3 regions of the Rhizobium sp. FG113 genome follow, and region 3 is predicted to be linked to each of the others. Evidence: predicted binding sites of a transcription regulator. Region 3 holds the regulator's gene; each other region holds the start of a gene.
What was found. Region 3 encodes LexA, which represses DNA repair genes until DNA is damaged. Its sites were predicted from a motif close to TGTTCNNNNTGTGTTCNG; they were not measured.

Region 1: the regulator LexA is predicted to act here: its motif matches at 8,712-8,729, upstream of ACODTZ_RS08135 (2'-5' RNA ligase family protein).
Region 2: the regulator LexA is predicted to act here: its motif matches at 6,174-6,191, upstream of ACODTZ_RS15130 (ribonuclease T2 family protein).

The regions. Positions count from the first base shown of each region.
Region 1 is NZ_JBMDKV010000002.1:216,331-226,915, reverse strand. Features, by position in the region: gene ACODTZ_RS08185 (hypothetical protein) at 1-796, shown strand, start outside; gene ACODTZ_RS08180 (hypothetical protein) at 820-1,056, opposite strand; gene ACODTZ_RS08175 (spike base protein, RCAP_Rcc01079 family) at 1,175-1,438, opposite strand; gene xseA (exodeoxyribonuclease VII large subunit) at 1,658-3,262, shown strand; gene ACODTZ_RS08165 (hypothetical protein) at 3,416-3,769, shown strand; gene ACODTZ_RS08160 (aminopeptidase) at 3,824-5,077, opposite strand; gene ACODTZ_RS08155 (Ivy family c-type lysozyme inhibitor) at 5,229-6,035, shown strand; gene ybaK (Cys-tRNA(Pro) deacylase) at 6,049-6,522, opposite strand; gene ACODTZ_RS08145 (ArsC family reductase) at 6,527-6,877, opposite strand; gene ACODTZ_RS08140 (M14 family zinc carboxypeptidase) at 6,892-7,971, opposite strand; gene ACODTZ_RS08135 (2'-5' RNA ligase family protein) at 8,016-8,633, opposite strand; gene ACODTZ_RS08130 (glycosyltransferase) at 8,757-9,986, shown strand; gene ACODTZ_RS08125 (methylated-DNA--[protein]-cysteine S-methyltransferase) at 10,096-10,585, shown strand, end outside.
Region 2 is NZ_JBMDKV010000005.1:61,713-72,297, reverse strand. Features, by position in the region: gene ACODTZ_RS15165 (DUF4432 family protein) at 1-316, shown strand, start outside; gene ACODTZ_RS15160 (protein tyrosine phosphatase family protein) at 401-739, shown strand; gene ACODTZ_RS15155 (RidA family protein) at 817-1,158, shown strand; gene ACODTZ_RS15150 (thiamine pyrophosphate-binding protein) at 1,248-2,906, opposite strand; gene caiB (succinate--glutarate CoA-transferase) at 2,903-4,099, opposite strand; gene ACODTZ_RS15140 (DMT family transporter) at 4,118-5,077, opposite strand; gene ACODTZ_RS15135 (alpha/beta hydrolase) at 5,112-6,050, opposite strand; gene ACODTZ_RS15130 (ribonuclease T2 family protein) at 6,205-6,939, shown strand; gene ACODTZ_RS15125 (hypothetical protein) at 7,014-8,822, shown strand; gene ettA (energy-dependent translational throttle protein EttA) at 8,957-10,585, shown strand, end outside.
Region 3 is NZ_JBMDKV010000003.1:197,730-208,314, forward strand. Features, by position in the region: gene ACODTZ_RS11205 (LpxI family protein) at 1-704, shown strand, start outside; gene lpxB (lipid-A-disaccharide synthase) at 701-1,882, shown strand; gene gltA (citrate synthase) at 1,916-3,205, opposite strand; gene ACODTZ_RS11220 (ComEC/Rec2 family competence protein) at 3,500-5,947, shown strand; gene lexA (transcriptional repressor LexA) at 5,941-6,666, opposite strand; gene ACODTZ_RS11230 (VOC family protein) at 6,866-7,750, shown strand; gene kdsA (3-deoxy-8-phosphooctulonate synthase) at 7,747-8,589, shown strand; gene eno (phosphopyruvate hydratase) at 8,744-10,018, shown strand; gene ACODTZ_RS11245 (FtsB family cell division protein) at 10,174-10,494, shown strand.

The DNA of each region.
Region 1 (10,585 bases), on a different contig from region 3:
AGCGCAGTCGATCTTCGGCGCAATGCGGCAGGATCCCTATACGCTCGGCTTCTTCTACGCGACGGGCCTGTTCGGCATCGCCGTCTGCGTCTTCCGGCTTTTCCATGCCGATCGCGTCCGCATCCATCTCATTCTGCTCTGCCTGCTCGGCATCAGCTTCGGGATCTCGCTCGTCCAGGTTCGCGGCTCGACCTTCGCCAACCAGCTCGCCGTCTTTCCTCTGGCGCTGCTGATCATCGACATACGCCGCGTCTCCAACGCCGATCGCGAAAATGGCGCCGCCGCGCTGAGCTATATCCTGACCGTACTCCTGAGCGTTGCCTCGGTCTGGGGGCTGGTCGGCGGCTTCATCGGCTCGCGTCTCGACAACACCCAGGCCGAATTGGCCGAGGCCAAGGAGAAGCTCACCTGCGCCTCGCCCGAGGTGGTCGCGCCGCTGGCGTCGATACCGCCCGGCCTCGTCTCCGCACCCTCGGACATGGGCGTTCATATTCTGCGCTTCACGCAAAACCGCATCCTCTCCGCGCCGTACCACCGCAACCAGGGCGGCATGCTCACTGAACTGCATATCGGCCTCGCGACACCCGCGGATGCGGAAGCCTTCATTCGCGGCACCGGCGTGACGACGCTCGCCTTCTGCCCCGATTTCGCGCAGACCCGCGAGATCGCCAAGATGAAGCCGGATGGTCTCTACGCACAGCTGGAAAAGGGCAATATCCCGTCCTACCTGCAGCCGCTGCCGAAGCAGGAGGGTTCGCCGGTGCAGTTCTTCCGCTACGTGCCCAGCGGATCGTGATTATCGTCGGATCGTGAGGGATATCAGACGAGGCGCGCTCTCTTGCGGGCGCGCCCGATCAGGTGCAGACCGACGAGGCAGGCGAGCAGGCTGATATTGTAGAAGAGGATGGCGACGGCGAGATCGATGATCGAGGTCGGCCCGAAAAGCGCCGCACAGATATAGCTTCCGCAGATGAGCAAGCCCACGAGAATCATGGAAAAGATGTTGCGCATCGGCGCTGTTGCGATGCCAATTGCTGTTGCGGTCAGAGCAATCATCAGGGTCTCCCGAATCACCTCACTATACGTCCGCTGGCTTTGACGAACAATTAACGCACCGGCAATATTCGCGGTTCCATATATTTCATGAGCCAGAAACAAGCGGCGCGCCGGATATTCAAACGAGGCCGATGAGACCGCTCGCCGTGGTGCCCGATGCGCGCACGCGCGACACGCGCAGCGGCAAAAGCACGCCGTCAGCCACGCCCTCGAAGGTCAACAATGCGCCTGATGCCATCTCCACCGCGAGAGTGCCGCCACCGCCGACATAGAGCGCGCGCGTGGTCTCGGGCAGCGCCAGCGTGTCGTCGGGCGTGATCGGAAAGCCGGTGCTGGCGGGGCCAGTGAGCGAGGGTGTGTGAGATGCAAAGCGATCGGACATGGGAAGCTCCTTGGTTTTCTTCCGCAATCATGGTGCCACCATGCAAAACGGGGAAAATCGCGCGCTGGCTTGAGACGTCGTGTTGTCTTGCCGATCCATCAAGCTATTGAAACAGCGCGATTGTTTTCGTTGAGATGCAGCATCGAACAGCGCCAGCGAACGAAAAACCTCCCCGCGCACGGGGCTGCCTTTGCGCTCTTCTTCGGCTAGAACAGCCTTATGAGCAGCTTCTTCGACAATGATTCGCCGAGCAATCTCACCGAATATTCGGTGTCGGAACTGTCGGGTTCGATCAAGCGGACCGTCGAGACGGCCTTCGATCAGGTGCGCGTGCGCGGCGAGATCTCCGGCTATCGCGGCCCACACTCGTCTGGACACGCCTATTTTTCGCTGAAGGACGACCGCGCCCGCATCGATGCCGTGGTCTGGAAGACGAGCTTTTCGCGACTTAAAGTCCGCCCCGAAGAGGGGATGGAAGTGATCGCAACAGGCAAGATCACCACCTTCCCGGGCTCTTCCAAGTATCAGATCGTCATCGAGACGCTGGAGCCGGCGGGCGCCGGCGCGCTGATGGCGTTGATCGAGGAGCGCAAGCGCAAGCTTGGCGCCGAGGGACTGTTCGATCCCGCCCGCAAGCGGCCACTGCCCTTCATGCCCCGCGTCATCGGCGTCGTGACCTCGCCGACAGGCGCCGTCATCCGCGATATCCTGCATCGCATCTCCGATCGCTTCCCCGTGCATGTCGTCGTCTGGCCAGTGAAGGTGCAGGGCGAGGGCTCGGGCGAGGAGGTGGCGAACGCCATTCGCGGCTTCAACAGTTTCGCGCCCGATGGGCCAACGCCGCGTCCAGACGTGCTGATCGTCGCGCGCGGCGGCGGCAGCCTCGAGGATCTCTGGAGCTTCAACGACGAGATCGTGGTGCGCGCCGCCGCCGAAAGCCGCATCCCGCTGATCTCGGCCGTCGGCCACGAGACCGACTGGACGCTGATCGACTACGCCGCCGACGTTCGCGCCCCGACGCCGACGGGGGCCGCCGAAATGGCGGTGCCGGTCAAGGCGGAGCTGGAGGCGCAGCTCTCGGGGCTTGCGGCCCGGCTGCAGGGCAGCACGCTGAGGCAGATGGACCAGCGCCGGCAGCAGGTGCGGGCACTGATGCGGGCACTGCCCTCGCTCGACCAGCTTCTGGCTTTGCCGCGCCGCCGCTTCGACGAGGCCGCATCAGGCCTTGGCCGTGGCCTCGAGCTCAACACCTTGAACAAGCGCCGCAGCTTCGAGCGCACGGCGGCGCATCTGCGCCCCGACATGTTGTCCAACCGGATCGCCGAGCGCCGCCAGATGCTTAACGAGCGCATGACGCGGGCGGAACGCACCGTCGAGCGGCTGATCGACCGCTCGAAATCGCGCATCGGCCGCGCCGACGCGGCACTCGCCTCGCTGCCATCGCGGCTGAAGAGCCAGACATCGCGCATGCGCGACCGCCTCGCCAATCTCTCGCGCAGCGCCGACACGGCGGTGCGCCACCAGCTGGTGCGGGCGCGCGGCGAGCTATCTGCGCAGGAGCGCATGCTGCAATCGCTCTCCTACAAGAACGTCTTGAAGCGCGGCTATGCCGTCATTCGCGACGAGGACAACCGGCCGGTTTCCGAGGCAGCGATGTTGTCGGCGGGCTCAGGCATCTCGATCGAATTCTCCGATGGCCGCATCGGCGCGATCACCACCGAGGGCGGCGAGCCGCCAGCCGGCGCCAGAAAGCGCGGTAGCAAAGCCTCGGAGCCGAAGGCAGCCGATCCCGCAGCGCCGCCGAAGCAGGGCAGCCTGTTTTGATCTTGCCGACATAGGGCACGTTCTTACGCGTCGATCACCAAATATTGGTCGCGACGCCCTCGGCCGGGCGTTTAAAAAATGCGGCAAAGCGCCTATGTGGAAGCAAAGGCGCGGCGATTTCAGCCGCTTCATGATGCGACCTGGAGAAATACCTTGAAAAGAATGTTGCCCGCTCTTCTGATGGTCGGCGCCCTTGCCGGCGCGCTCTCCGGCGCATTGCCTGCCGCGCCGGCGCTGGCGGGCCAGTCGAAAGTGTCCGAGTTCATTTTCGGCAAGGCCTATAACGACAGCGTCACCGCCATCCGCATCACCTCGCTCTCACAGCGCGAGCAATCGCTGCCGCTATCGCTGCGCCACCCCATGCCATCAGGCATCCGCGAAGCGCAGGCGACCGTCAGCGCCGACAGGCATCTGATGCAGGCGATCGCCGATCGCGGCATCGCGCTGAAGAATGTCATCCAGGTGCAGCGGGCGCTGAACGGCGGACACGTGATCTATTACCGCTGACCCGGAATTCCGGCCGGGCAAACCCGGCCGCTATGCGTGAAGTGGCTTGGACCGTTACGCCCACTCGCCCTGCCGCATGACGGGCACCTTCGAGCCATCGGCCCTGATGCCGTCGATATCGACCTTGTCGGAGCCGATCATCCAGTCGATGTGGATCAGGCTGGAATTGCCGCCCTGCGCCTTGATCTGATCCTGGCTGAGGCTGGCGCCATCGAGGAAGCACTTGGAATAGCACTGGCCGAGCGCGATGTGGCACGAGGCGTTTTCGTCGAACAGCGTGTTGTAGAACAGGATGCCGCTGGCCGAGATCGGCGATGAATGCGGCACCAGCGCCACTTCGCCGAGCCGGCGCGCGCCCTCGTCCGTATCGAGCACCTTGTTTAGCACCTCTTCACCGCGCGACGCCTTCGCCTCGACGATCCGGCCGCCCTCGAATTTCACGCGAATATTGTCGATCAGCGTGCCCTGGTGCGACAGCGGCTTGGTGCTCGACACATACCCCTCGACACGCAGGGCATGCGGCGTCGTGAACACTTCTTCGGTGGGGATATTCGGGTTGCAGGTAATGCCGTTCTTGGCGGTCGAGGCGCCGCCGTGCCACTCGTGGCCATCGGCCAGCCCGACGGTCAGGTCCGTGCCCGGGCCGGTGAAATGCAATGCAGAGAACCGCTCGCCATTCAGCCAGCTGGAACGCTTCCTGAGATTGGCGTTGTGCTCCGCCCAGGCCGCGATCGGGTCTTCGACATCGACGCGCGAGGCGGCGAAGATCGCCTTGGCGAGCTTGGCGACCGCGATCGGCTCGGGATCGTTGGGGAACACCAGCTTTGCCCAGGCCGGGTTCGGATAGGAGACGATGTTCCAGTTGATGTCGAAATTGGAGATCTTCTCGAGCGCCGGCTTGTAGGCCGTCGACATCGCCCGGTTGGCGCGGCCGACCTTGGCGGGGTCCTGCTCGGAGAGCATCATCGGATTGTCGCCGGCAACCGCAAGCCGCGCCGCCCCGTTCGCATAGGCCTTCGCCATGCCCTCGTAGAGCCAGCTGGACGCCCGGTCGAAGCTCGCATCATTGGCATATTGATAGCGCGCCAACGTCGATTCCTCGTCGGAATAAAAGGCACTGACCAGGCCGGCACCCGCCATATAGGCGTGCTTGGTGATCTGCCGCACCAGCGGCAGCGCCACGACGGGCGCGGTGATCACGAGATCCTGGCCGCTCTGAAGCTGCAGCCCGACCTTGACGGCGACTTCGGCGAGCTTGTCGAGCTTGATGGGGTCCACGGCGTTATCGCCCTGCGGCATGTAGTTCATGATCGATCACCTTCTGAAACGAACGGACAGGCCATCAGACTTAGACCCCTTTGCGGCGAAATTGAAGCTTGCGGCCCTTGCCAATTTCAACCGTGCATATTCAGATGTCCTAAGGGGACATCGGGCAAGTGGGGAGCGGATGAGACAGCTGATGGGGATACTGGCCGCGGCAGGGCTCTCCCTGCCGGCAGCGGCAGTCGCTGGCGAACTCGGCATGACCATGTTCGGCCACAAGGTCGAGATCGTGAAGCAGGATGACGAGCTTGCGCTGGCGGTTGACGGCCGCAAGCTGCTGGCCAATGCCTATCTGATGATCGAGGAAATGGCGGTTGTCGGCAACGTCCCGGTTGCCATCGGCTCCTCGTCCAATGGCGGCAATGCCTGCCCGGGCGATCGCTTCGTGCTGTCCTTCTCACCGGGCGCCGTTCCGCGTCTCGACGGGCAGCCGGACGATTACGTCGGGCTGGAAGTCGAAAACAAGGGGGATCACCTGCTGTTTTCCTCGCAGCCGATCCCCGGCCGCGCCGGCGTGCAATGGTCCTGGACTGCGCCCGACGGCTTCAAGCCATTGGCCGACGTCGCCTTCACGCCCAATGCCGCAAAGGGCTGGGACGCGCTGCGCGATCACAAGGCGGCGCATCCGGCGGAGCTCTTCTCCAACGCGGCGGTGGCAAAGGAAATCTACGCTCTTCTGGGTGCCGACAAGGAACAGTATGAGCGCAGCATCACCGGCGTCGGCAGCGGCAGTTTCGATGGCAGTGTCTTTACCGGCATGGCCTGCACGCCGCATATGTGTACGGAAGAGGAGGCGATCCTCGTCGCTGATATCGACAGCCGCGCCGTCTATCTGGCCTGGAAGCCGTTCAACAAGAAGATCATCGTTCGCCCGCCGGTCAAGCAGTGGCCGGACAAGGCGCGGGCGGCGCTGAAGGACTGGGCCGCCAAATGGAAGGGTTGAGGCCGGAACTCGCTCACGCCACCAGCGCCGCGGCCGTTGCCTTCAACACTGCGAGCGCATCCTTCGGATCAAGCCGCACCTGCAATCCGCGCTGCCCGCCATTCATGTAGACGAGCGCTTCGCCCATCGCTGCTTCCTCGATCGCCGTCGGCACGAGTTTCTTCTGGCCGAAGGGGCTGATGCCGCCCACGTGATAGCCGGTCAGGCGCTCGGCATCCGCCGGCTTCATCATGTTGGCCGACTTGCCCTTGAAGGCAGCGGCGAGCTTTTTCATGCTGACCTCGCGATCGGAGGGGACGACGACGCAGACCGCTTTGCCGTCCACCTCGGCCATCAGCGTCTTCAACACGCGGTGCGGCTCCTCGCCGATCGCTTCGGCCGCCTGCAGCCCGATGCGCTCGGCGTTTGGATCGTACTCATAGGTGTGGACGGTGAAAGCAACCTTCGCCTTCTCCAGAACCTGCGTTGCCCGCGTCGTCTTCGACATTTGATCAGCCCTTGAAGAACCCGCCATAGATCTCCGGCTTGAAGCCGACCAGAAGCTTGCCGTCAGCCTCGACAACAGGCCGCTTGATCATCGACGGCTGCTCCAGCATCAGCGCGATCGCCTTCTCGCGGTCGAGGTTTTCGCGGGCATCATCCGGCAGTTTGCGGAAGGTCGTGCCGGCGCGGTTGAGCACCGTTTCCCAGCCGGCTTCCTGCGTCCACTTTTCCAGATGCGCCCGGTCGATGCCTGAAGCCTTGTAGTCGTGAAAATCATAGGCGACGTCGTGCTCTTCCAGCCAGGTGCGGGCCTTCTTCATCGTGTCGCAGTTCTTGATGCCATAGATGGTGACGGTCATTCGGTTCTTCCCAATCAATTCTCAAGAGCGCCCGGCTTGCGCACAACCTTGCTGGCCGCCCCGCAGGCGATCTTCATCAGGTCGGCGCGGCGGCGCACCAGACGCGACGAGGTGCGGGTGACGATCAGACCCGCCTGCGGCGCACGCACTTCGATCGCGCCATCGGCCATGCCGGGCCGGGTGAGGATGGTCGCCAGCAGCTCGCCTTCCTTGATCTCCTCGCCGATATTGCGATGGAAGAGCACGGTGCCGGCCTCAGGCGCGCGGATCATCTCGATATTGTCGAGCGGCACGGCAGGGCCGGTGAAGGGCGCAAGCGTAACCTGATGAGCGATGGCGCCGCGTGCAGCGAGGAAGTTGAACAGCCCCTCGGCATCCTTCTTTGCCATCTCAGGATAGACGTCGCGCATGCCGCGAAGCTCGACGGTGACCGATAGCTTGCCGGGCAGCCGCGTCTTCTTCTCTTGCGTTTCGTGCTTCCAGGCATAGCCGATCGCCTCTTCAAAGGCCGAGCTTTCGCCATCCGACAAGAGCACCGCCTCCATGTCGAGCGCTGCGGCAAGATCGGCCGCCTCCGGCCAGAAGGCCTCGTCGATATAGGCATATTGCAGCGATTCATCGTCGCAATGCAGGTCGATCACCAGGTCCGCTTCCAGCGCCATATGCATCAGCTGCCGCTTCAACCGGTCGACGGCATTGTAGCGGTCGAGCTCGGCCACCAGGCCGTCGCGATCGTTGACCGAGATCAGCGGGAACTCGCGGTTGAAATTGGTGCGCGTCCCAAGATCGAACCGGCCCTGCAGCTCGCCAAAATGCGATTGCGCCGCGCCAATTGGGTTGGCATGCGGAACAATTGTGATGTCGCTCAGGATTTCGCCGGCGCTTTCGGCCATGCGCAGTTTCTCGCAGAGGAAATGCACCAGCGCCGTGCCCGGCAGCTCGTTGGCATGCAGCGCCGCCTGGATATAGATCTTCGGCGCCTTCGGGTCGCTACCCTTGAAGCGCAGCACCGGCAGCCGCCACTCCATTCCCGCCGTATCGCCTGAAATGATGATCTCGGACCTATCCATTTTCGTCTCCGCTGCTGCTGTCATTGCTGCAGCAGCTTTAAGCGCGTTCCGATACATGAGGCAAGGTGTCAGCCGCGTTCGCTGAGCGGCCAGCTTTCCACATGCTCGTAGTTCGGCTCACCCGGCCGTTTGTGCAGAAGCACGAACTCCCGCGCGGGCATGACAACAGGCGTCGCAAGCGCGGTCTTTGCCACCGTCTCGTCGGCGTAAAACAGCGTCGCATGCGGCTGGAAATCGGCTTTCACATGCGGGTCGCAGCCGATCGCATGCATCTCGATACCGATCTGGATATGCAACTGTCGCAGAAGTTCCCGACCGCCATTGCCCGAGAGCACGATGGCGTTGCGCGACGCCGTCCTGAATGTTGCGACATGATCGAAGCTGAGATCGAAACGGCAGGCATCGACTTCAGATGCTGCCTGGCAAGCCGCGAAGATCATCTCGTCCTTGATCTTCTCGGCGCTCGCAACGCCATAGAGCGAGACGTGCAGCCGCTCGGGCGCCATCGGTGAGAGAAGCCCGTCATGCTCCCTCTGCAGGCGCGCCTGTATCTCCAGGCAGGCCTGGCGCGCGTCGGGATCCGGCAGGATCGCGAAAAACAGGGTTTCTTTGCCAAATCTTGACGATTTCGGGTGCATCGTGCGGCTTGCGAAATCGAAGGACGATTGCGTGTTCTGTTCGTGCATGACCAACCACCGGAGCATCCGCCCCGCCTCTGTCTATCCAGGGAACGCAGGGATGGTATCAGGTGAATTGAGGAAATCAAGAACAAAAGAAGAACATTTAAGATCGATGCCGGGAGACTGTAGATGCGTATCCTGATGGCCTGCGCGGCCTTTCCGCCCTTTATCGATGGCGGCGGCCCGATTTCGGCGATGATGGTCGCCAAGCTCTTGATCGCGGCAGGCCACGAGCTGGAAGTCGTCAACGTCTCGGGCGAGGACAAGCACGAGGTCTATGACGGCGTGCCCGTGCACCGCCTGAAGACGCTCAATATCGACTGGAATTACCGGCTTCCCCGGCCAGGCTGGAAGAAGCTGATCTGGCACGCGCTGGAGAATTTCAATCCGCGCGCTTATCTCGTCATGCGCCGCGAAATCCGCCGGTTCAAGCCGGATATCGTGGTGACCGACAGCATCGAAAACATCAACGTCGCCACCTGGGCGGCCGCCAAGCGCTCAGGCGTGCCGGTTTGCCATATCCTTCGCAGCGCCTTTCTGCTCTGCTGGAAGGCCAGCATGCGGCGCGGCGACGACAATTGCGTGCGCGCCTGCTCCTCCTGCCAAGTCTCCTCCTACGGCAAGAAATTCTTCTCGCGCTATGTCGATGCCGTGATCGGCGAGACCGATTTCATCATCGGCCGCCACACCGAGCATGATTATTTCCCCAATGCCAGCACCCACCGCGTCCCCGGCGCCGTTCCGCCGATTGCCCGCAGCGAGCCGCGCAAGCCGCCGGAAGGGCCGATGCGCTTCGGCTTCATCGGCGTGCATGATCCGGTGAAGGGCCTCGATACGCTCGCCCGCGCCGCCCATAGGCTCGTCAACGACCACAATGTCCGCTTCGTCATCGCCGGCAGCGCCAAGAGCGATTATTCGAAGTCGCTGCCGCAGAAGTTTCCGGGCGAGAATACGAAGTTCCTCGGCTGGACCAAGCCCGAGGATTTCTTCCCTCAGATCGACGTTCTCGTCGTCCCCTCGCTCTTTCGCGAGCCCTTCGGCCGCGTGGTGATCGAGGCTTTCGCGCAAGGCGTCCCCGTCATCGGCGCCCGCTCCGGCGGCATTCCTGAATCGATCGATCCCGGCAAAGACGGCTATCTCTTCGATCCCGGCGACGACAAGGCGCTCGCCGCCGAGATCGCCTCCATGGCGGCCAAGCCCGAGGCCATCCCCGCGCTGTCGCGCGCAGCCCTTGAGGCAGCACGTCGCTACGAGCCGCCAAAGATCGCCGCCGGCTTCGACGCCGTCTTCGCCAAGCTGCGCCCGGATCTGGCCAAGCCTGCGCAAGACGAGGCCGCCCCCCGCCAGGCACGCGGCTGATCGCAAATTCCCGACGCGCAAGAAACGGGTTGAATTCGTAGCCGTCAGGTACGATTTTCGGGTGAGGCCGATCATACGGCCGCAGCTTCAGTATCGGGAGGCGAGACCCATGGCCCAACAAGCTCAGCATTACGCCATCTTCGAAACCGCGGGCGGTTTCTGCGGCATCGCATGGAACGCCATCGGCATCACCCGCTTCCAGCTGCCGACATCAAGCGCTGATGGAACCGAACGCCTGCTGCTCCGCCGCGTCCCCGATGCCGAGCCGGCAACGCCGACGCCTGACATTGCGGAAGCCATCGCCGCCGTACAACGCTACTTCGCCGGTGAGCCGATCGACTTCTCCGATCTCGCGCTCGATCTCGCCGGCCAGGACGATTTCTTCCGCGACATCTACGCCGCCGCCCGCCGCCTGCGCTGGGGCCAAACCACCACCTACGGCGCGCTCGCCAAGGAGCTCGGCCACGGCCCCGAAGCCGCCCGCGATGTCGGCCAGGCCATGGCCAAGAACCCCATCGCGCTCATCATCCCCTGCCACCGCGTTCTCGCCGCCGGCAACAAGATCGGCGGCTTCTCGGCGCCGGGCGGCTCGGTGTCGA
Region 2 (10,585 bases), on a different contig from region 3:
CTTCCCCTGGCGCTTCGGCAAGGATGGCGGCGATATCTTCTGCGTGGAAGCGCCGGCGACACGCGATGGCCTGGCGGAAGTGCGTCTCGGGCCGATGGCCGCAATATCAGGCAAGACGCTGCGGGTGCGGGTGAAGGTCGATACGCTGCCGCATCTGCAGGTCTGGCGCAACCAGACGGCGCCTGCCGATGTGCTCGGCATCGAGCCGGTCTCGCATCGCTGGGTGCCGCGCGCGGAGCTTCAGGAAGCCGGCGAATTCAACATGCTCAAGCCCGGCGAAAGCCGCGAGTATGGGCTCAGCTTTGCTTTCGTCTAAGTGGCGGTTTTCACAGTGATCCGCGGTTGACGGCATTGATCGGGCGGCGTAGTCATTCAGCCCATAATTTCAGGAGTATTTGCGATGGACATCCGCCAGATCGACGACGAATATTCGGTTTCCGGCCAGATCACGGTCGATGAGCTCGACGAGATCAAGGCCATGGGCTTCAAGTCCATCGTCTGCCATCGTCCGGACCAGGAAAGCATGGACCAGACCCCGTTCGCCGATATCGCCGCGCGGGCCAAGGAGCTCGGTCTCGAGATCGCCCACGTTCCCGTCGGCCCCATGGGCGTGACGGAAGAGGCTGTCGCCGGCATGGTCGACGCGCTCGACGAATTCCCGCGCCCGATGCTCGGCTACTGCCGCTCCGGCGCCCGCTCTACGGCGATCTACCAGAAGACCCATCACATCCGCACCTGATCCAAGGCGCGGGCTGTAAAGTCCGGCGCTGCGCTTGAGGTGCGGCGCCTCTTTCATATCATGACAAGGAGAATACCATGAGCATCAAGCGTATCGACGCCGGCGCCCGCATGAGCGGCGCGGTCATCCACGGCAACACCGTTTACCTCGCCGGCCAGGTTGGCGAAGGCGCAACCGTGACCGACCAGTGCAAGGACGCGCTCGGCGAAGTCGATCGCCTGCTGGCCGCTGCCGGCTCCGACAAGTCGAAGATCCTGCAGACGCTGATCTACCTCTCCGACATCTCGGACTTCGCTGAAATGAACGCTGCCTGGGAAGCCTGGGTCGACCCGGCCAACACGCCGGCCCGCGCCACCAGCGAAGCCAAGCTGGCCGCTCCGAAGTACAAGGTCGAGTTCATCGTCACGGCTGCGATCTAAGATCGTTTCCATTGCGGTTTGAGAGCCGGTGAGCATGTGAACTGCCCCGGACGCTGGATCTTTCCAGCGTCCGGGGACAGCTCACGGTCTCACCGGCTTTTTGTTTGCGCGATTTCTGAGAGCGTGCGCGTCGGCGTGATCGCCTCGGGATCGAGTTTGATATCGATGATAGCGGGCAGGCCGCTTTCGCGGGCGCGCTGGAAGGCGGGCGCGAAGTCCTCGGTCTTTTCCACCGTCTCGCCATGGCCGCCATAGGCGCGGGCAAGGGCCGCGAAATCGGGGTTGGTGAGGCCGGTGCCGCTGACCCGGCCGGGATATTCGCGCTCCTGATGCATGCGGATCGTGCCGTACATGCCGTTGTTGATCAGAAGCGTGATGAACGGCAGCTTGTAGCGGATGGCGGTGGCGAATTCCTGGCCATGCATGAGAAAGCAGCCGTCTCCGGCAAAGCAGATCACCTCGCGATCCGGAAACAGCGCCTTGGCGGCCACGGCTGAGGGGACGCTGTAGCCCATGGAGCCCGAGGTCGGGGCCGCCTGGGTGTTGAACTGGCGGAAGCGGTGGTAGCGATGCTGCCAGGTTGCGTAGTTGCCGGCGCCGTTGGTGAAGATGGCATCGGGCCGCGTGTTCTCTTCGATCCACGCCATGATCGGGCCCATGTGGACGTCGCCCGGTCCCGTTTGCGGCGGTGTCGACCAGGCGAGATAGGATTGATGCATGCGCTCGGTGCGGTCCGCCCATCGCGCTTGCGTGGGTGCTTCGAGATCGGCAAGTGCTGCGACGAAGTCCTGCGGGCTGGCTGATATGGCGAGATCCGGGCGATAGACACGGCCGAGCTCGGACGGGTCTGGATGGATGTGGACGAGCTGCTGCTGCGGGTAGGGGATATCGATCAGCGTATAGCCCGAGGATGGCATTTCGGACATGCGGCAGCCGAGCAGGATCAGCAGATCGCTTTCCTTGATCTCCCGCGCCAGCTCGGGATTGATGCCGACGCCGATATCGCCGGCATAGCCGGGGTGCAGATGATCGAACAGCATCTGGCGGCGGAAGGAGCAGCCGACCGGGAGACTGAAGCGTTCGGCGAAGGTCTTGAAGTCGGCCACCGCATCGGCATCCCAGCGCGAGCCGCCGAGGATCACCATGGGGCGCTCGGCCTTCAGCAGACGCAGATAGAAGTCGTCGACCTGGCTGCGGCCGGGATGGGCTTCGACGCGCGAGTAGCGCCTGGCGCGGGGCGCCTCGACCGTGTCGCGCAGCATGTCCTCGGGTAGTGACAGGACGACGGGGCCGGGCCGGCCGGAGGTGGCAAGCGCGAAGGCGCGGGTGACGAATTCGGGAATGCGGGCCGCGTCGTCGATCTCGCCGACCCACTTGGCGTATTCAGTGAGCGCGCGGCGAAACTCGACTTCCTGGAAAGCTTCGCGCTCGCGGGCATCGCGCTGGACCTGGCCGATGAAGAGGATCATCGGGATCGAATCCTGCCGTGATATATGCAGGCCAGCCGTCGCGTTGGTGGCGCCGGGGCCGCGGGTGACCATGCAGATGCCGGGTTCGCCGGTGAGCCGGCCCCAGGTGTCGGCCATCATCGCGGCACCACCCTCCTGGCGGCAGACGATGACCTCGATGTCGCTGTCATGGAGCGCGTCGAGGACGGCGAGGAAACTCTCGCCGGGAACGCAGGAGAGGCGTTTCACCCCATTTGCCTTCAATGCCTCGACGATCAGTTCTCCGCCTGTCCGTTTCATTTGTTCCCCTCCCATTGGATGAGTTCCGCGAGCACCTCCTCCTGGTGCTCTCCCAGTCTCGGACTGGGCCTTTCATAGCTGAGCGGCGTCCGCGAGAGGACGACCGGCGTCCTCACGCCGGGAATGACGGTGCCGGCGCTATCCTCGAGATCGATGCGCAGGCCGCGCGCGACAATCTGCGGATCGTTGAACATGTCCTCGATGGTGTTGATCGCGCCTGACGGGACCGCGTTCGCCTCGCAGGCTGAGAGAAGATCGGACTTCGCCCATTTCAGCGTTTCGGTCGAGACCAGCCGCCGGACTTCGTCGCGATTGGCGACGCGGGCCTTGTTGGTGGCGAAGCGTTCGTCGTCGGCGATGCCAGGAAGATCAAGAATGGCGCAGAGGCGGCGGAACTGGCCGTCATTACCGATGGCGAGGATGAGGTAGCCGTCGGCGGTCGGGACGACCTCGTAGGGCGAGATGTTGGGATGGGCATTGCCGAGGCGCGTCGGCGGGCGGCCGGATATGAGGTAGTTCATGTTCTGGTTGGCAAGCACGGCCGACTGCACATCGAGCAGCGCCATGTCGACCAGCTGGCCTTCGCCCGTCTTCAGCGCGTGGATGAGGGCCGCCTCGATCGCCGAGACCGCGTAGATGCCGGTGAAGATATCGGCGATGGCAACGCCCGCCTTCATCGGCTGTCCATCGGGCTCGCCTGTTATCGACATGAAGCCCGACATGCCCTGGACGATGTAGTCGTAGCCGGCGAGGCTGGCGTAAGGGCCCGTCTGGCCAAAGCCGGTTATCGAGCAATAGACGAGCTTGGGATTGATCTGGCGCAGGCTCTCGTAGTCGAGCCCGTATTTGACGAGGCCGCCGAGCTTGAAGTTCTCGATGACGACATCGGCGGTGGCGACCAGCCGGCGGACCAGCGCCTGGCCTTCCTCGCTGCGGAGATCCGCTGTGATCGAGCGCTTGCCGCGATTGGCGGCGTGGTAATAGGCGGCCGAGAGGTTCTCTCCATCGGCACCCTCGACGAAGGGGGGACCCCAGTGTCTGGTATCATCCCCGCCATCCGGGTTTTCGACCTTGATGACATCGGCGCCGAGATCGGCCAGCATCTGGCCGGCCCAGGGGCCAGCAAGAACGCGCGCGAGTTCGATGACACGAATGCCTGCGAGCGGCGCTCTGTTAGGCTGGGTCTGCGTCATGTTCCTCCCACGATCAGATCAGGGTGCCCGCGTCTCCTCAGATGTATCGGATACGGGCTTGGATGCAAAGCGGCGCTCGCGCCAGATGATGTAGAAGCCGGAGCCCATGATGATGGATATGCCGAGCCATTTCAGCGCATCCGGGAAGTCGCCGAAGACCAGCCAGGCGAAGGCCGTGGCCGAGACGATCTCGAAATATTGCAGCGGGGCCAGCGTCGAGGCCGGCGCCGAGCGGTAGGCATAGACGCCGAAGATGCCGGCGATCGCGGCTGTGACGCCGACGCCGAGAAGATAGAGCCAGGCGCGGGTGTCGGGGATGACGGGGTCGAGGATATCGGAGCCGCTGCCATGGCCGAGATAGAGCAGGACGGTGCAGATGAGCAGGCCCCAGAGGCTCATGTGGAACTGCATGACCCATGGGTCTTCGCGCTGCGCCAGCGCCCGGTTCATCATCGCGGAGATGGCGATGCAGACCGCGCAGACGACGGGCAGAAGCGCGACATAGCCGACTTCCTGGAAGCTCGGCTGAATGATGAGGATCGCGCCGAAAAAGCCGACGCCGCAGGCCGTATATCTGCGCCAGCCGATCTTTTCCTTGAGGAAGATGCTGCTCAGGATCGTCAGGATGATCGGCTCGACGAAGAAGATGGCGATGGCATCGGCGACCGCCATGTATTTCAGCGCGGTGACGAAGGAGATCATCGAGACGGTGATGATGGCGCCGCGGATGGCGTGGAAGAAGCTCTGCTTCCAGGTGATGTCGGTGAGGTTTCCGCGCCAGAGCACGATGGGCAGCATGCAGAGCGCCTGCACGCCGAAGCGCGCCGCGGTGATCTGGGCGGAGGGGACCGTGCTGATCGCAAGCTTGGAGAAGATGTCGATGATGGGCGACAGCAGCACCGAGACGAACATCAGGATCAGCCCCATCATCACTTCCGATGGGGTGTTGCTGGTGCCGGGTGCCGCGTTGCTGCTCATGACGGAATTCTCTGATTAGGGTAGGGGACCGGGATCAGCCGTTCACGGGCCGAGCGGTTGCCTGATCGCACCAATCGGCGAATGCCGATATGGCCGCGTCGGCGCCGATCTCGTTCAAGGTCTCGTGGCGCATGTCCTGATATATCTCAGTGCTAATACGGGAGAAGCCATGCGTTTTCAAATGGTTTGAGAGCCAGAGGATGGCTTTTCCATTCTCCGTCGCCGGATCCTGGCCGCCGCCGACCAGATGGATCGGCGTCTCGGTCGGCAGGCGGGCGAGATGTTCTTTCTGCGGCGCGCGGAAGGTGAGTTCGAAGACGTCGAGCCAGAGCGAGACGGAGGCACCGAAGCCGCAGAGCGGATCGGCCACATACTTGTCGACCTCTTCGGGATCGCGCGACAACCAGTCGAAATCCGTGCGGCGGTTGGCGACCGATTTCGCCCAGGTGCCGAAGGTGAGCTTCGGCAACAGGTCGCTCGGGACGTCGGAGCCTTTCAGGGCGCGCTCGATCAAGAGGATCGCCTGCGCGGCGCGGCCGGCGAGGCCGGGATTGAAGTTCGAGTTCCAAACGGCGACGGCATCGAATTTTCGCGGGTAGGTGACGGCTGCGTTGAGCGCGATCAGCCCGCCCATGGAGTGGCCGAAGAGGATGATCGGCAGGCCCGGATGCTCGGTCGCCGCTTCGTCGCGGATCGCCTCGATATCGCCGATGACAAGGTTCGCGCCATTACGCCTTGCGAAGCGACCGATCGGCGCGTCCGGTGCGGTGGTCTCGCCATGGCCGCGATGGTCGTGGGCGTAGACGTGATAGCCGCGCGCGGCCATCGCTTCCGCGAAGCGCTGGTAGCGTTTCGAGTGCTCGGCCAATCCGTGGCTGATCAACAGAATGCCGCGCTCGGCACCTTCGGGCTGCTGATAGTGATAGGCCAGTGAAGCGCCTGTATGATCGAGGCGCCGGGTTTCTGAAAACATGATTTCCTCCGTGGCGGGAGAAGACCAGAACATCCGCCAAATGCAACAGCCGGAGCGGGTTGTGCCGGAGATTTTCGCTTGCCTCGTTTTGCCGCTTGCCTGTCGAAGCGCCGCATGCTTTGATGTTCATGAATTGTTCCTTGTGGGGATGGGTATGGGCAATCTCGGTTTTCGCGTCATCGCATTGTTCTTGCTGTCGATCATGGCCGGCTCCGCTTTTGCGCAGGAGGGCGGCGGGCGCACGCGCTTCATTCTCGCGGCCAGCTGGCAACCGGCCTTCTGCCAGACCAACCAGCGCAAGGCCGAATGCGCCAGCCAAGGCAGCGACCGCTACGACGCCAAGAACTTCTCGCTGCACGGGCTCTGGCCGATGCGCAAGGATTACTGCGGTGTTTCCGACGCGGATCGCTCCGCCGACAAGGATGGCGACTGGAGGGATCTGCCGGAGGTGAAACTCTCGGCCGAGACGAAGGCATCGCTCGACAAGGTGATGCCCGGCACGCAATCGGCGCTCGAGCGGCATGAATGGATCAAGCACGGCACCTGCACCGGCATGAGCGCCGACGCCTATTTCGGCGATGCCGTGCGGCTGATCGAGGACCTGAACGGATCCGCCGTGCAGGAACTGTTCGCCGCCAATATCGGCAAGTCACTATCAGGAGACGCGATCAAGGCGGCATTCGACAAGAGCTTCGGCCCCGGCGCCGGCGACCGGGTGAAGATGAGCTGCCGCCGCGCCGGCAACAGCCGCGTCATCAGCGAACTGACGATCGGTCTTTCAGCGGATGCGAGGGATGGGAAGGGCAAGGATCTCGGCGATCTCATCCAGGGAGCGGGCCGGACATCCTTTGGCTGCAACGAGGGGATCGTCGACGCTGCGGGATTTTGAGGTCGTAGGATAATCTCAATTTTTGACGTCTATCGTCTCGGGCTGGTGGTGACCAATAGCATGAGTGGCGACTGATGTCCGAGATGGTGGCATGTGAAAGCGATCAGACTGCTGCAGGCGAGATGCCGTTATGGCGCATGTTCCTGATCGTTTACGCGACCGCCCTGGCAATGGTGCTGTTCGATCTCGTTGATGGGATAAGGTTCGTCAGCGATATCGACGATCAGTTGCGCGAACTCCAGATCCGGCACCTGCTGTCCCCGCAGGGGCATTGGTTCGATCTGTCGCTTCCCTTCATCTCGATGCCGACGACTTACGTGTCGCCCTGGTCACGGCTGGTCGATCTCCCTTATGTCGCAATCGCCTGGTTGCTGCAGCCTTTCATGCCGACCGCGCAGGCGCTCTCCGTTGCCTTCCAGGTCTGGCCGCCGATATTGCTCTCGCTCTGCTGCCTGCTGGTCGCAACGACCGCACGGCGCCTGCTTGCGGGGTTTTCGCTGACGGAAACGACGCTCACGCTGTCGTTGATGCTCGCCACCGTTCTCATGAGCATGGGCGTGCTGGAGTTCACGCCGGGACGCATTGATCACCATAACGTCCAGATCGTCGCTCTCATGATGATCACCGCGGGGCTGGTGCGATGGGATCGGGCAGGGGGGCTGATGATCGGTGCCGGTGCTGCGATCTCGACGGTGATCGGGCTTGAGTGTCTTCCGCTCGTCGTGATCGCCTATGCCGGGCTCGTTGTCTGCTACATCGGAAATGTCGCCGGGGTGCGCACCGTCCTTGTCGCCGCATCCGTCTCGATGGTGATCGTCACGCTTATGTCCGCCATGGCGTTCCTCGGCCCCGCCGCTGCCGTTTCGACGCAATGCGACGCCTTCTCCGCCCCTTACATTTTCCTGCTGTCGGCATTTTCCGTCGTTCTCGGTGCGGGCGTGGCGATCCAGAGTGATCGCGCGGGGCCTTTCATGCGGCTCGTTGGCCTGGCAATTCCGGCCGTTGCCGTCCTGATCGTGGCCGCCTACCTCTTTCCATCCTGCATTTCTGGGCCTTACGGCATCATAGACCCGGTGTCGCGGGAGCTGTGGTTCGACCGGGTATGGCAGGAAAAAAGCATCCGGTATTTCTACGAGAACGGTCAATATGATCTGTTGCTCCTCCTGGCATTGACGGCTGCCGTCGGCGCCTATGTCGGTCCGCTGGTGTGGTTCAAAATGCGGGAGCGGTCGTTTGGACCAGCAATCGCCTATCTCATGGCGTTGGGCGCCCTCGTTCTCACCTTATTCGTGACGCGCAACATTCGCTTTCCGATCGCGCTAATGCCGGTGTTCCTTCCCGTCGTCATCGCGACGATGACGATGAAATCACAGGCGTTCGACAAAATGTACCGGTTTTCCGCGGTTGCCGCTGCTGCGGTTGCGGCCGCGCTTTGTGTCTTCTTCGTGCTGGTGCCGTCGGTTCAGCATAAATTCGACGAGGTCGACTATATGGTGGCGAGCGAGTGCGAGCGGCAGGATTTCTCCGTGCTTCAAACCGTCCCGCCGGGCCGTGTCGCCGCGCCGCAAGGGATCGCCATGCCTCTGATCCTGGCGGCGCCATCGGGCTTTTCGGTCGCCGCCATGCCGTTCCATCGTGCATCTCCCGGAATGAAGCGGATCTTCCAGGCGTTCATGACCTCGGACCCGCAGCTGCGCCGCGAAGCGCTGGCGCCTTTCGACTATGTCGCCGTCTGCCGCTTTCCCCTCGAAGCCGATCCGAAGCAGGCGCCGCTTTATGCCGCATTGGCGCGTGGGGATGGCTGGCCGGGGTTGGAGCGGGTCAATCCGCCCACACGCAGCGATTTCCAGCTTTTCCGGATCGATCATGCCGCGCTGCGGTAGAGCGGGCTGATTTTCAGCCTCAAACTGCGGGTGATCTGCGACAAAGCGGTTGGATTTTGCCGCTGGCGCGTTGCCCCCGGGCGCCAATTCGCCTACATAGCGGCAAACCAATTTCCCCCGGAGCAGAATTACCGATGGCACGTCAGTTCATCTACCACATGTCGGGACTGAACAAGTCCTACGGCGCCAAGAAGATCCTCGAAAACGTCAACCTGTCGTTCTACCCGGATGCCAAGATCGGTATCCTCGGCCCGAACGGCGCCGGTAAGTCGACCGTGCTGCGTATTATCGCCGGCCAGGACAAGGAATTCACCGGGGAAGCCTGGCTCGCGGAGGGTGCGACCGTCGGCTACCTCGAGCAGGAGCCGCATCTCGATCCTGCCAAGAACGCCTTTGAAAACGTCATGGAAGGCGTGGCCGACAAGCAGGCCGTGCTCGACCGCTACAACGAACTGATGATGAACTATTCCGACGAGACCGCTGACGAAGGCGCCAAGCTCCAGGACATCATCGACAGCCAGAACCTCTGGGACCTCGAACAGCAGGTCGAGATGGCGATGGAAGCACTGCGCTGCCCGCCGAAGGACGCCGACGTCACGCTGCTTTCGGGTGGTGAGCGTCGCCGTATCGCGCTTTGCCGGCTGCTGCTCTCGCAGCCGGACCTGCTGCTCCTCGACGAACCGACCAATCACCTCGACGCCGAGACGATCGCCTGGCTTGAAAAGCACCTGCGCGACTATCCGGGCGCCGTGATGATGATTACCCACGATCGCTACTTCCTCGACAACGTCACGGGCTGGATTCTCGAGCTCGACCGCGGCCGTGGCATTCCTTACGAAGGCAACTACTCCGCCTACCTGCAGGCGAAGGCCAAGCGCATGCAGCAGGAAGCCCGCGAAGAAGCCGGCCGCCAGAAGGCGCTGTCGCGTGAACAGGAGTGGATCGCCTCCAGCCCGAAAGCCCGTCAGGCGAAGTCGAAGGCCCGTATCAAGGCCTACGAACAGCTGGTCGACGCGGCCGAAAACATCCGCCCCGGCGATGCGCAGATCATCATCCCTGTGTCCGAGCGTCTCGGCCAGGTGGTCATCGAGCTCGAAGGCATCAACAAGGGCTTCGAAGGCCGCACGCTGATCAACGATCTCACGATCAAGCTGCCGCCGGGTGGTATCGTCGGCATCATCGGCCCGAACGGCGCCGGCAAGTCGACGCTGTTCAAGATGATCACCGGCCAGGAAAAGCCGGATGCCGGCTCGATCCGCATCGGTGACACCGTTCATCTCGGCTATGTCGACCAGAGCCGCGATGCGCTTGACGGTAACAAGACCGTCTGGGAAGAAATCTCGGGCGGCGCCGAAGTCATCAAGCTCGGCAAGTTCGACATGAACTCGCGTGCTTATTGCGGCGCCTTTAACTTCAAGGGCGGCGATCAGCAGCAGAAGGTCGGCAATCTCTCGGGTGGTCAGCGCAACCGCGTTCACCTCGCCAAGATGCTTAAGGCCGGCGGCAACGTTCTGCTGCTCGACGAACCCACCAACGACCTCGATACGGAAACGCTCGGTGCGCTGGAAAGCGCGCTCGAAGCCTTCGCCGGTTGCGCCATCATCATCAGCCACGATCGCATGTTCCTCGACCGCCTGGCGACGCATATCCTCGCCTTTGAAGGCGACGGCCATGTCGAATGGTTCGAAGGCAACTTCGAGGACTATGAAGAAGACAAGGTTCGCCGCCTCGGCCCCGACGCGCTGAACCCAGGCAGCCAGGCC
Region 3 (10,585 bases):
GCGATTTCGCCGCCATCGACGGCATGCTGGATAGCCACCGCATCGAGCGCGTCGTAATGTCCGGCGCCGTGCGCCGGCGGCCGGAATGGCGTGAAGTTCGCCCGACGCTGAAGACGCTCGCAAGCATTCCATCGACCATTCGCACGCTGCTGTCTGGCGGTGACGATACCGTGCTGCGCATGGTGATAGGACTGATCGAGAAGAACGGCCGCCGCGTCATCGGCGTGCAGGAGATCGCGCCGGATCTTCTGGCCGCCGTCGGTCCGCTCGGCGCGATTGCGCCATCATCAGAGGACGTCAAGGATATCGCCAAGGCGGGATCGGCAGCCGACGCGCTCGGCCGCCTGGATGTGGGGCAGGGCGCCGTCTCTGTCGGCGGTCGCATCGTGGCGCTTGAGGGTGTCGAGGGAACTGATAGCATGCTGCAGCGTGTGGCAGATCTGCGCGCCGCCGGACGCATCTCGGCGCGCCGTCGTGGTGTCTTGGTCAAGCTCTGCAAGCCGCAGCAGGACCTGCGCGCCGATCTGCCGTCGATCGGCATCTCGACAATCGAGAATGCCAGCAAGGCCGGCCTGGCGGGTGTTGCGATCGAGGCCGGGCGCGCACTGATCCTGGATCGCCCGGCAGTCATATCGGCGGCAAAGGAAGCCGGTATCTTCGTCTGCGGTCTGGATCGTGGATTGCCATCCTGGGGGCTTGAATGAGCGAGCGTGCATTGAAGGTCGCGATCATCGCGGGCGAAGTCTCCGGTGATCTTCTGGCGGCCGATCTGATCGCCGCGCTGAAGCAGCAATATGCGGGGCCAGTCGAGCTCATCGGTGTCGGTGGCGAGGGGCTGCAAGCACAGGGCCTGACATCGCTGTTCGATTTCTCCGAGTTGTCGATCATGGGCATCACCCAGGTTCTCGCCAAGCTGCCGACGCTGGTCAAACGCATCCGCCAGACGGCGGCGGCCGTGATCGCCGCCAAGCCCGATGTGCTCGTTATCGTCGACAGCCCCGATTTCACCCACCGCGTCGCCAAGCGCGTGCGCACGGCGCTGCCCGACCTGCCTGTGGTGAACTACGTCTGTCCGAGCGTCTGGGCGTGGAAGGAATACCGCGCGCAGCGCATGCTGCCCTATATCGATCATGTGCTCGCCGTGCTGCCCTTCGAGCCCGAGGTGATGCGCAAGCTCGGCGGTCCGCCGACAAGCTATGTCGGCCATCGCCTGACCGCTGATGTCGATGTTCTCGCGACCCGCAAGGCGAGGGCGGCAAGCAAGCCGCGCCCCGCGCATGAGCCGAAGACGATCATGCTCCTGCCGGGCTCGCGCGGATCAGAGATCACGAAGCTCTTGCCCTATTTCGGCGACGCAGTGGCCGAGCTCTCCGCCCGCAACGAAGGCATGCGCTTTGTCCTGCCGACAGCGCCGCGCCGCGAGGCCATGGTGCGCGAGATTATCAAGGATTGGCCGGTCAAGCCCGACGTGGTGACGGGCAAGGACGACAAGTGGAAGGCATTCGCCGAGGCCGACGCCGCCATGGCCGCATCCGGCACTGTCATCCTGGAACTGGGGCTTGCAGGCGTCCCCACGGTCTCGGCTTATAAGGTCGATTGGATCATCAAGCTGATGACTGGCAAGATCAAGATCTGGACGGCGGCGATCCCGAACCTCGTCGCCGATTACGCGGTCGTGCCCGAATATATCAACGAAGTCGTGCGCGGCGCGAGTTTCACCCGCTGGGCCGAGAAGCTCTCATCCGACACCTTGCCGCGTCGCTCGATGATGGAGGGATACGATCTCGTCTGGGAGCGGATGCAGACCGAAAAACCGCCCGGCGTCCACGCCGCGGAAATCGTGCTCCATGTGCTGAAAAACAAAAAACCCGGTCACAACTGACCGGGTTTCTTTTTAAGCTTCGATGCGTCGAGATTAACGCTTGGAAACCGGAACGTAGTCGCGCTGCGCTTCGCCGATGTATAGCTGGCGCGGACGGCCGATACGCTGCTGGGGATCCTCGATCATTTCGTTCCACTGTGCGATCCAGCCGACGGTGCGCGCGAGAGCGAACAGAACGGTGAACATGGTCGTGGGGAAGCCGAGAGCCTTGAGCGTGATACCCGAATAGAAGTCGATGTTCGGATAGAGCTTCTTCTCGATGAAGTATGGATCGGTCAGCGCGATGCGCTCGAGTTCCATGGCGACGTCGAGCAACGGATCGTCCTTGATGCCGAGCTCGCCTAGCACTTCATGCGTGGTCTTCTGCATGATCTTGGCGCGCGGGTCGTAGTTCTTGTAGACGCGGTGGCCAAAGCCCATCAGGCGGAACGGATCGTTCTTGTCCTTGGCGCGGGCGATGTATTCAGGGATGCGGTCAACCGTGCCGATTTCCTGCAGCATGTTGAGAGCCGCTTCGTTGGCGCCGCCGTGGGCAGGGCCCCAGAGGCAGGCAATGCCGGCTGCGATGCAGGCGAACGGGTTTGCGCCCGAGGAGCCGGCGAGACGAACGGTCGAGGTCGAAGCGTTCTGCTCGTGGTCTGCGTGCAGGATGAAGATGCGGTCCATGGCGCGGGCAAGCACCGGATTGACCACATATTCCTCGCAAGGAACGGCAAAGCACATGCGCAGGAAGTTGGACGCGTAGTCGAGGTCGTTCTTAGGGTAAACGAAGGGCTGGCCGATATGGTACTTGTAGGCCATGGCGGCGATCGTCGGCATCTTGGCGATCATGCGCAGCGAAGCGACCATGCGCTGGTGCGGATCGGTGATGTCGGTGCTGTCGTGGTAGAACGCCGACAGGGCGCCGACGCAGCCGCACATGACGGCCATCGGATGCGCGTCGCGGCGGAAGCCGGTGAAGAAGCGGCTCATCTGCTCGTGCACCATTGTGTGGTGCGTCACGCGGTAGTCGAAGTCTTTCTTCTGCGCGGCCGTCGGCAGTTCGCCGTAGAGGAGCAGGTAGCAGACTTCGAGGAAGTCGCCCTGTTCGGCCAGCTGCTCGATCGGGTAACCGCGATGGAGCAGAACGCCCTCGTCGCCGTCGATATAGGTGATTTTCGATTCACAGGATGCGGTCGAGGTGAAACCAGGATCGTACGTGAAGGAAGCCGTGTTCTTGTAGAGGGCGCCGATATCGATGACATCAGGTCCGATCGTGCCGCTCTTGACCGGCAGGTCGACCGTTTTCTCACCGAGTTTTAGTGTTGCGCTTTGATCCGTCATTCTGATCCTCCAAACTGGCGGTTGGCGCCTTAAAAGCGCCATAGGGTTAAGCGTCGTCTGCGATAGCTATATGATCGCGCGCCTAATGCCAAGTTACCGTGATGCCATTTTGTGCATCGCAGTATCAACTTTTGAGCACTGCTGAGATGCCGTCTCCGCATAGCGGAAGCCAATGATAATCCTGACATTTTCGATGGTTTTATTTCCCGTTTGAATTCAAACGATTATAGTTGCGTTTCGGTTCCGCTGGCCTCATTCTGATTGCAGGTCAGGGTGGCTTTCGGGTGTCGTTGCATGCCGGAGTTGAATGCCAGTCACGTCGTTTTGATGCCACCCGAAGCGGCGCAAATTGCCAATTTGCCGGCCGTACCAGGGCAAAATGCCCGTGCCATAATGACGCGCGCGCCGTTGACGCAGTCGACGTCGGGTTTTCTGAGTCGCGCAAGCCGAGGGATCGGCCGCCAGGCAGCCGTTGCAGCACAAGCGTTCAGCACGGAATTCGATCACGGCCGCTTCTTCCTGGCGTCGCCCATCTTCCTCGGCGCTGGCGCCATCGCCTGGTTCCGCCTTGCTGTCGATATCCCGCCCTCACGGCTCCTTGCCTGGGCTGTGCTGTTTGGTCTCGTCTTCGTTCTGGCGGGCGCTGCGCGCGTTGCCACCCGCCGTGTGGCGATATCAGGCCTGCTAGTCGTCCTTGGCATGTTCGCGGCGCAACTCGAGACCTGGCGCGCTGATACCGTCGTGCTTGATACAGCGGTGACGACGACTGTGACCGGCCGCGTGGAACGGCGCGAGGGCGACGACAACGGCCGCTGGCGCTATATCTTAAGGGTAACGCGCACGGACGAGCCCTCTCTCAAGCGGCCGCCACAGCAGGTCTCGCTGGTCGCGCGCGCAGGAGCGCCCGTTGGGGTCGGTGGCTGGTTGACCGGCCGCGTGCGCCTCACGCCGCCGGCAGGACCTGCGCTCCCCGAACTCAACGATTTCGCCTTCTCTGCCTATTTCGACGGCATCGGCGCCAACGGCTTCTTCTACGGCATGCCGCAGACCATCGCGTCGCAGACCGATATCGCCGATCTCTCTGCCGCCGATCGCGCCGTGGAATGGCTCTACGGTCTGCGCAGCCGGATTGGCGACCGCATCCGCAGCATCCTGCCTGATGATACCGGCGCCTTCGCCGCCTCGCTGGTCACCGATGAGAGACGTGCCATCTCCAACGAGACGACGGAGGCGCTGCGCCAATCCGGCCTCGCCCATATCGTGGCGATATCAGGCCTCAACATGGCCCTGTCAGCCGGCATCTGCTTTGTCGGGCTGCGGCTGTTCTTTGGACTGTTTCCTGGCTTCGCGCAGGCCTATCCGACCAAGAAGTTCGCCGCCGGCAGCGCGCTTCTGGCGTTGACGGCCTATTACATGATCTCAGGCTTCGCGGTCTCGGCCGAGCGCGCCTTCATCATGATGGCGATCATGCTTGTCGCGGTGCTGTTCGATCGCCCCTCGATCAGCCTGCGCAACATCGCGCTCTCGGCGCTGCTGATCATACTGATGTCCCCATCGGAGGTGCTCGGTCCCAGCTTCCAGATGTCCTACGCCGCGACACTGGCGCTGGTCGCGGGCTTTGCTGTCTGGACCAGGAGGCGGCCTCGCGAAAGCGTTCTTCTCACGCATCCCGCGATAAAGCCGGTCATGGTCACGCTTCGCTTCTTCGGCGGCATCGCGCTGACCTCGATGATCGGCGGTTTCTCGACGGCGCTGTTTTCGATCGAGCATTTTCACAGGTTGAGCGGCTACGGCCTTCCCGCCAACCTGCTCGCCATGCCCGTCATCTCCTTCATCGTCATGCCTTTCGGAATGCTCGCGATGTTAGCGACGCCCTTTGGTCTGGACGCGCCACTATGGACCGTCGCGGGCTTCGGGCTGGATCTGGTGATCGACATCGCCAAGATGGTTTCCGGCTGGGGCGGCAGTGTCGATATCGGGCGGATACCGCAGTGGTATTTCGCGATCGCCGTGCTCGGCTTCCTAGTCTGGGGGCTGATGCGGACACGGCTGCGATGGATCGGTGCTGTGGGGGCCGCGCTTGCAACGCTCGTCGTTGTTCTGCTGCCTGCGGCATCTGCGCCTGAGCTGGTCGTCTCCGAGGACGGAAGCCTCGTGGCAGCAGTTACAGGCGACAGTCTCGCCAGCAACCGCGAACGCCCGCCCGACTTCATCTTCGGGCAATGGCAACGCGCGCTCGCGATCGAAGAACACAAGCCGCCTGACATGCTTGAAGGCGAGGCCTTGCCCATCCCGAAGAGGGGAGAGCCACGACCAAGGCTGACACTGAAACAACAAGGCGAAGCCCGCGCCATGATGCGCGATGCCGCAGCGTCCACAAATGACAGCGCTTTTCAGTGCCTCAAGACGGCCTGGTGCGTAACATCGCTCGACAGCGGCTACATCATCGCAACGCTCGAAAACGCCGCCTATCTCGGTCCCGCCTGCGATGTGGCCGATATCGTCATCACGCCTGTCCGTCTGCGCCAGGCGACATGCCGTTCCGGCGCAATGCTATTGACCGGCGAAACCCTCAGGCGATCAGGCGCCGTCGAAATCCGCATCGACGAGCAGGGGGCGCCTGTCGTCAAAACCGCTTATGAAAGCCTCGGTCGTCCCTGGATGCGTCATCGCGCCTATGACTGGCGCAACGACAGCTTCAGCGATGATCCGTCACCAACTAGTGACGTCACCACTCAGTGATACCGGCGAATAAGCCCGACGAGCTTGCCCTGAACCTTGACGCGGTCGGGCCCGAAAATACGCGTTTCGTAAGCCGGGTTCGCGGCTTCCAGCGCGATCGAGGCGCCCTTGCGGCGGAAGCGCTTCAGCGTCGCTTCCTCGTCATCGACAAGCGCCACAACGATATCGCCGGGGTTGGCGGTGTTGCCGTTGCGGATGATGACGGTGTCGCCGTCGAAAATGCCGGCTTCGATCATCGAGTCGCCCTTGACCTCGAGCGCGTAGTGCTCGCCGGAGCCGAGCATGTCGGCGGGGACGGTGATGTCGTGGGTGTTGTTCTGGATCGCCGAGATCGGCACACCGGCGGCGATGCGGCCCATGACGGGAACGGACGCTGAGTTGCCGTTGTCGGCGCTCGGCGCGGCCTTCGGGGCAGGGGCTGCGGCCACCGGCTGCGGCTTGCCGAGGCTGCCTTCAATGACGCTCGGCGAGAAGCCGCGTCGCGGCTGCAGGCTCGGATTATAGGCTTCCGGCAGCTTGATGACCTCAAGCGCGCGCGCTCGGTTCGGCAGCCGGCGAATGAAGCCGCGCTCTTCCAGCGCGGTGATCAGCCGGTGAATGCCGGATTTTGATGCGAGATCGAGTGCATCCTTCATTTCATCGAAGGATGGCGGAACGCCCGACTCTTTCATCCGCTCATGAATGAACAGAAGCAGTTCTTGTTGCTTGCGTGTCAGCATCGAAATGAACCCCAGAGTCGTGAAACAAAGCCAGAACGGACACTATATGTTCCATATGTGTTCCGCAAGTGCCTAAATTTTCGTAAAACTTGGCTCGGAATCGTCGCGATTTTGCACTTCATTCGATTTAACCGCGCCGGCCTCTTGCATTGTGGCGAAAGCCAGCGCACATCTCTGCCGATTTCGGGAGGATTTGCCGATGAGTGACCCCCATCCCCTGGACCACGTGGTGCTGCCGGTCGTCAACATCGAGATGGCGCGCGAGCGCCTGGGCAAGCTGGGCTTCACCGTCGCCGCCGATGCGCGGCACCCTTTTGGCACCGAGAATGCCTGCGTCTTCTTCGCCGACAAAACCTATATCGAGCCGCTCGGCATCACCAGCCTGGAGACATACGAGGCGGCCATCGGTGACGGCAACGTTTTCACCGCTCGCGACCGCGCCTTTCGCTTCCGCTGCGGCGACGACGGCCTGTCGGCGATCGTTTTCGGCACGCCGGATGCCGATAGCGATCACACCCGCTTCATCGACGATGGCATGAGCGGCGGCGAGATGCTGCAGTTCGCCCGGCAGATGAAGATGCCGGATGGTTCTGAAGCGACCGCGGCGTTCCGCCTGGCTTTCGCGGCCGATCTGCGCGCACCCGATTTCTTCCTCTTCGCCTGCCAGCGCGTCAACCCGCTGCCCAGCGACCGCAAGGCCTTGGAAAAGCACGCAAACGGTGTGTTGGGTATCCTGTCGATCGTGCTCTCGTCGTCCGATCCCAAGGCGTTCGCGCCGCTGTTGCAGCTGGCGTCGGATGCGCAGGCGTTCCGCGAGGAGGCATTCGGCGTCAGCCTGGATGCCGGCAACGCCCGCATTAATATCCTTTCGCCGGATGGTCTGAACGCTTACTACGATCTCGCCGAGCCCAAGGCCGATCGCGGCCTGCGCGGCGCGGCGATTGTCTTTTCCGTTGCCGATCTCGCCGTGACAGAGGCGCATTTGGCTGCTAACGGGATCACCTATACACGCAAGAACAATCGAATTCTGGTGAAGGCAGCACCCGGCCAGGGCGCGCTCTTCGCCTTCGAGGAGAAACGATGACTGAAACCAATTCCGAAGTGGCCGTTGGCGAAGGCGCCGGCCGTGTGGTGTTTTCCAACACCGGCAAGCTGTCGCTGATCGCCGGCCCCTGTCAGATGGAAAGCCGCGACCATGCCTTCATGATCGCCGGCACGCTGAAGGAGCTCTGCGACAAGCTCGGTATCGGCCTTGTCTACAAGTCCTCCTTCGACAAGGCCAACCGCACCTCGCTGTCGGCCCAGCGCGGCATCGGGCTTGAAACGGCGCTTGAAGTGTTCGCCGATCTCAAGAAGGAATACGGTTTCCCCGTTCTCACCGACATCCACACCGAGGAGCAGTGCGCCGAAGTCGCCACTGTCGTCGACGTGCTGCAAATTCCGGCCTTCCTTAGCCGGCAGACGGACCTGCTGGTCGCCGCCGCAAAGACCGGCCGTGCCATCAACGTCAAGAAGGGCCAGTTCCTGGCGCCTTGGGACATGAAGAACGTGCTGGCCAAGCTGAATGCCAGCGGCAACCCGAACATCATGCTGTGCGAACGCGGCGCTTCCTTCGGCTATAACACGCTGGTCTCCGACATGCGCTCGCTGCCGATCATGGAAGCCATGGGTGCCCCTGTCGTGTTCGATGCGACCCACTCGGTGCAGCAGCCGGGCGGGCAGGGTGGCTCCAGTGGCGGCCAGCGCGAATTCGTGGAAACGCTGGCGCGTGCCGCTGTTGCCGTCGGTGTCGCCGGTGTGTTCGTCGAGACGCACGAAGATCCCGATAACGCGCCGTCGGATGGTCCGAACATGGTCTATCTCAAGGACATGCCGCGCCTGCTGGAGAAGCTTCTGGCCTTCGACGCCATCGCCAAGGGCTGACGTTCAAAAGACTGACACGTTCGTGTATTAGGCCACGAGGAATAAAGCGGCGAAGCATGCGCAAAACGGCCCCAAACTGGCATTGTAATTTGCGCATCTTCGATTAAAGACGAATTTCAAACGATTTATCCACCCCTCAAGCAGAGAAGAGCCGATGACCGCTATTACCGATATTATCGCCCGCGAGATTCTCGACAGCCGTGGTAACCCCACCGTCGAAGTCGATGTCTATCTCGAAGATGGCAGCATGGGCCGCGCCGCCGTTCCATCGGGCGCGTCGACCGGCGCTCATGAAGCCGTCGAACTCCGCGATGGTGGCAAGCGTTATCTCGGCAAGGGTGTCGAAAAGGCCGTCGAAGCCGCCAACACGGAAATCTTCGACGCCATCGGCGGTATCGACGCTGAAAACCAGATCCAGATCGACAACATCATGATCGAACTGGACGGCACGCCGAACAAGTCGCGCCTCGGCGCCAACGCCATCCTCGGCGTTTCGCTCGCTGTCGCCAAGGCTGCCGCCGAAGCTGCCGGCCTGCCGCTCTACCGTTACGTTGGTGGCGCTTCCGCTCACCTGCTGCCGGTTCCGATGATGAACATCATCAACGGCGGAGCGCATGCCGACAACCCGATCGACTTCCAGGAATTCATGATCCTGCCGGTTGGCGCTGATTCCATCCGCGAAGCCGTTCGCATGGGCTCGGAAGTCTTCCACACGCTCCGCAAGGAACTCGCGGCCCAGGGTCACAACACCAACGTCGGCGACGAAGGCGGCTTCGCACCGGGCCTGAAGAGCGCTCCTGAAGCCCTCGACTTCATCATGAAGTCGATCGAGAAAGCCGGCTACAAGCCTGGCGAAGACATCCATCTCGGCCTCGACTGCGCCTCGACCGAATTCTTCAAGGACGGCAAGTACGTTCTCGAAGGCGAAGGCCGCACGCTGGAGCCGGGCGCAATGGCTGAATACCTGGCACAGCTCGCTGCCCAGTACCCGATCATCTCGATCGAAGACGGCATGGCTGAAGACGACTGGGATGGCTGGAAGGCTCTGACGGATCTGGCCGGCAAGAAGGTTCAGCTGGTTGGCGACGATCTCTTCGTCACCAACTCGGCTCGCCTGCGCGACGGTATCAAGATGGGCGTCGCCAACTCGATCCTCGTCAAGGTCAACCAGATCGGTTCGCTGACGGAAACGCTCGACGCCGTCAACACCGCGCACAAGGCAGCCTACACCGCCGTCATGTCGCACCGTTCTGGCGAAACCGAAGATTCCACGATCGCCGATCTCGCTGTCGCGACCAACTGCGGTCAGATCAAGACCGGCTCGCTGTCGCGCTCGGATCGTCTTGCCAAGTACAACCAGCTGATCCGCATCGAAGAAGGCCTCGGCCCACAGGCGCAGTACGCCGGCCGTTCGATCCTTCGCGGCTAATCGCCCGAATTCAGGAATTTGGCTGAAATCAAGCATTTGGAACCCGCGCCCCAACCGGCGCGGGTTTTTTGTTGCGCCACGTTCATAGTCAACGGACGGTTAATCTCTGCCCGGTAGTCTTCTGGTCAAGGGTAATGCGTTTCGAGAATGCGTGTATGTGGACCAAGCATCATAAGAAGAAAAAGATCGGCCGTTTCGTCATCCCGGCGATGGCGGTCGCGTTTCTCTCCTACTTCGGCTACCATTGCATCCATGGCGACTACGGCCTGCGCGCGACCGAAGTGTTCGAGCGCCAGCGCATCACGCGCGAAAGAGAGCTGGCGGTGCTTAAAAATAAGCGCGAGCACCTTGAAAAGCAGGTGGCGCTCCTAAGTGATGGTTCCATGGACAAGGACATGCTGGACGAGAAGGCCCGTCTGCAGCTGAACTTCTCCCGCGCCGACGAGATCGTCATATTCAATCATTATTCGAATTAACCGGATTCCGGTTAATCGAAATAAATTGATATTTATCAATGCTTTACCGCTGAATACGAGCCATGCAATTATGGCATTGCTGCGGCGAAAT